2 regions of the Anaerobacillus sp. genome follow, and region 1 is predicted to be linked to the other one. Evidence: riboswitches for the same ligand, from Rfam matches in the RefSeq annotation. Region 1 holds a riboswitch; the other holds the start of a gene.
The links. A riboswitch is a leader RNA that binds a small molecule or an ion and turns the genes downstream of it on or off. The one in region 1 is predicted to bind thiamine pyrophosphate.

Region 2: another riboswitch for thiamine pyrophosphate. It lies ahead of ACK4M9_RS21715 (thiazole synthase); the one in region 1 lies ahead of ACK4M9_RS03040 (acetylornithine deacetylase).

What each region holds. Positions count from the first base shown of each region.
Region 1 is NZ_JBKBWN010000002.1:200,868-203,074, reverse strand. It holds gene ACK4M9_RS03040 (acetylornithine deacetylase) at 1-1,278, opposite strand, end outside; TPP riboswitch at 1,378-1,479, opposite strand; gene ACK4M9_RS03035 (hypothetical protein) at 1,673-2,140, opposite strand.
Region 2 is NZ_JBKBWN010000030.1:8,746-10,952, reverse strand. It holds gene ACK4M9_RS21720 (MDR family MFS transporter) at 1-888, shown strand, start outside; TPP riboswitch at 967-1,077, shown strand; gene ACK4M9_RS21715 (thiazole synthase) at 1,204-1,977, shown strand; gene thiH (2-iminoacetate synthase ThiH) at 2,053-2,207, shown strand, end outside.

The DNA.
Region 1 (2,207 bases):
CTCCTTCTTTTTTGTATGGGTCCAGTTATAGATAAACTGAGTAATCACCTTTGTAAATTCAACTAATTGCTCAATCGATACATGCTCATTGACAGCATGGGCGTTTTGAATATGGCCAGGACCATAGATAACCGTTGGGATCCCTGCATCCCCTAGCCACCCACCATCAGTCACCGTTGGCGATACATCAATGATTGCCTCTTTTCCTGAGACAAGCTTGTGGGCATTTCCCAGTTGCTTTACACCTAGATGATTTGGATCGACTTCAAGAGATGGAAAGATTTCACCACGATCTTCAATCATCGAAGTTCCTCCCCATGTAAATAAAGGTGGATTTTCTCTTAACCAAGGGTCGCTGTTAGCAACTGTTAATAGATGTTCTTCAATCTCTTTTGCTACTTGTTCGTAAGACTCATTTGGATAGTAGTGCACGGTAATCCAAAGCCTACATTCATCAGCAATAAATGCGGCATGTCTACCACCCTCTATTACCGCAGGGTTAATTGTGTTAGTCCCTGGTGGAAACCCTTGATAGCTTTTAGTTATGGCCCAATGTCGTTCAAGATCTTGTAAGCCAGCAATGATCTTCATCATTTTTTCAATGGCACTTGCCGCAAAAAGTTGGCCTCCGGCGTGAATCATATTTCGCCTTGTCGCGTCATGATAGGTTTGCTTACTCTTGACCGTAACCCATCCAGTAATGACGCCTCCTTGCCCTTGGATATGTAAATCACTCGTATCAACAACGACAGCAAAATCGGCTTTATACCCTCTTTCGCAGCATTGCAATGTACCTGCCTCGCCGACTTCCTCACCAATCACCGACTGAAAAATTAAATCACCAGGGAGGTCAATTCCGGCCTCCTTAAGTAATTGCAAAGCAAACAACGCAGAAGCCAACCCAGCTTTCATGTCAGCGGCACCACGACCTATCACGACGCCATCTCTTACAATCGGAACAAAAGGATCTGTTTCCCATTGCTCATCCTCACTTACTTCTGCAACATCAATATGGCCGTTAATGATCAAGCTTTGATGCCTTGAAGAACCACTTCCTCGTCGAACCCCAACAACATTAGGATCATTCGGGTAGACGTCCCACATATCAATCTCAAAACCTAATTCACTCAAGAAGTTAGCAACAAAATCTTGCGCTTCCTTCGTATTTCGTGCAGGCGGTGCTGGTGTTTTAAATGAAATTAGCCTACTTACGAGCTGAAGTAGTTCCTCTTGTCGTGCTTCGATTTGTTCTAATACGATTTTTAATCTTTCTTCCATGCATACAGCCCTCCTAAAATAGAAAAACCACTTCAAAATGAAAGAAGTGGTTTTGGACAAGACAAGATTAATTAGGTATTAAAAAACTAACTAACGATGTATGTATTTGCACTTCTTCCCTACGCTAGAATGACCTAGATCAGGTTATAAGGGTTAAGACATCCGTCTCTCTCAGCTTGTAAAGCGCCCCTAGAGTGATAATTATGAAGTTTTTAAGAATATTTCTTTAATACTATTTATTTGTATCACACTTGAGAATTTTTTTCAAATATAGTTATTCTTAGTCATTCAATTATTCTTCGAGAACACCGGGTATAATCTATCTCATTTAATTTGAAACTAAAACAAAAGGACTAAATCAAAAGCTGAGATTTAGTCCTTTTAGATTAGGCTACTATTCTTTTAACGAATTTCTACGAACAAGTCGTCGTTGAAAGTAAATGAAGATTGGTAGTGGAATGACAATCCAACCAAAACTCTTAATCAAGTTGTTTTTTGCTTGAAGGATAGAATTTTCTTTTTGTGAAGCCACCATCGCGTCATAATTAGCTCTCAATTGCTGTTCAGTCAATTTCTCTGCGTTTTCTTCTCCTGATTTTTCAAAGCTTGGGTCACCCCAACGTTTATACTCCTCAAATGACTGATAATACGGAGAAGGGGCATAAATATCAGCCAAAGCCATAAATGCGGCAACGCTTCCACCAATTGTCATCATCAGCGTGGCAAATAAAACTAAATAAATGTAAACATTTTTAATCACGTCTTCTCCCCCTTTTTCTGAATTTCCTTTCACAGCTCCAGCAATAAGTAAAATAATAAATACGAAAATAATCATTGGAACAAACGATGCGAAGATCATCAAACTTCCCCACTCCTTTTATAAGGGTGAATTTCTAAAACAAATGAAAGAGTTTCCTGAGCCTTTATTG
Region 2 (2,207 bases), on a different contig from region 1:
TTAATTGGTTGGAAGTACTTAAAGAATACGAATAGAGTAAAAGGGATTACTTTTGATAAGTGGGGCTTCGTGGCGGTTACCGTTGGTGTTGGGGCAATACTATACGCTCTAGGGAGAGTCTCAGCATTAGAACATCTAGTTCAACCAGCTAATCTAGCATTAATTTTTATTGGGATAATATCGCTATATCTTTTTGTGAAAATTGAACAACGGATTGAACAACCTTTGCTAGATTTAACGATTTTTAAAAATAAGGCTTATACCTATAGTGTTTGGATTTCAATCTCGACATCGTTAGCACTATTTGGAGGGATATTTCTTATTCCATTATTAGTTCAACATGTTTATGGTCTAGGACCAATCGTAACGGGATTAATTTTCCTACCTGCAGCACTTTTTACAGGTATTTTTATGACAGTTGGTGGTAGACTTCTAGATCGTAATGGTCCTCAGCTAGTTGTTACCTCCGGATTATTAATAACTGCAATTTTTACTATGCTCTTAGGGTTTATAACGATGGAAACATCTTTAATTTTGATTTTCGTCTTTATGGCAATGCGTGGGATTGGTCAAGGCTTTTCAACAATGCCTGCAACAACGGCGGGAATGAATGCGATACCTGAGAAGTTCATTTCAAGGGGTTCCGCGATGAATAATGTCCTAAGGCAAATTAGCTCGGCTTTAGGCATCGTCTTTATCTCGGTTTTCTATGAGGTTCGTAAAGTACAAGTTTTTCCTAATGTAGGGTCAATGGAAGAAGCTAGCTTACAAGCAATTAATGAGGGTTTCTTACTGTTAGGAGTTATTGCTCTTTTGACTGTGCCTTTTGGCTGGCTGTTAGGTAAAGCTAGTGAAGAACAAGAAAGTAAAAAAATATTATCTGCTTAGAAGACGAAAAAATAAATTTACAGAGCTATTTAGTATTAACTAATTAGTAATCTATGTTATGATGAAAAAAAGAATATGTTTCACAGCTACGGGAGCCTAGAAGACTAGGCTGAGAAGATGACTAATCTGTCACAGACCGTGTACCTGATCTGGATCATGCCAGCGGAGGGAAGACTGTTTTGTATTGAATTATCTTTACATGTCTTTAAGGCCGCATCGAGTATGATGTGGTCTTTTTTGTACATTCAACTGTTGAGAGAAAAATCTAGGTCGTTTGCTAGTATTCATTTAAAACAATCCTTAGGAGGAGAAACAATGACAAAAGATTTATTAACTATTGGTGGCGTAGAGTTAAATAGCCGACTATTAATTGGAACAGGAAAGTTTAATAACGATGCTTTAATTCCAGAAGTAATTGCTTCTTCACAATCGCAAGTCATCACTGTAGCCATGCGTCGTGTTGATTTTAATACGAACCAAGAAAATATTATGAAGTACATCCCAAAAGAAATGATCTTGCTACCAAATACTTCAGGAGCAAGAACAGCAGAGGAAGCGGTTCGTATTGCTAGACTTGCAAGAGCAGCCGGGATGGGGAATTGGATTAAAATAGAGGTTATCTCTGATCAAAAATATTTACTTCCTGATAATTATGAAACGATTAAAGCAACAGAAATTTTAGCTAATGAAGGCTTTATTGTTTTGCCTTATATGAGCCCAGATTTAATGGTCGCTAAAAAGCTAGAAGAAGTAGGGGCAGCAGCAGTTATGCCACTAGGAGCGCCTATTGGTACAAATCGTGGCTTGAAGACAAAAGAGTTAATTCAAATCTTAATTGAAGAATGTGAAAAGCCAGTAATTGTTGATGCTGGAATCGGGAAACCATCTCAGGCTTGTGAAGCTATGGAAATGGGAGCAGACGCTGTTTTAGTGAATACGGCAATTGCAACCGCTGGTGATCCAGTAGCGATGGGAGAAGCGTTTAAGGCAGCTGTTCAAGCTGGTCGAACAGCTTATTTATCAGGCGTAGGCACAGTGGCGAAACAAGCAAGAGCATCATCACCACTAACAGGTTTCTTACAAATTTAAATTTAAGCAGAGTTGTGATAGTAACAAAAAATAATCAGGGTCTCTATAAACCCTTAACAAGAAGGGAGCTTTCTCATGAGTTTTTACGATGAATACGAAAAGCTAAAGGAATTACCTTTTGAAACTATTTTCAAAAATTTTACGGAAGTAGATGTAAGAAGAGTTTTGCAAAAGCAGAGATTGACCCCAGAAGATCTACTAGTCCTTTTATCACCTGCTGCTGAAAACTT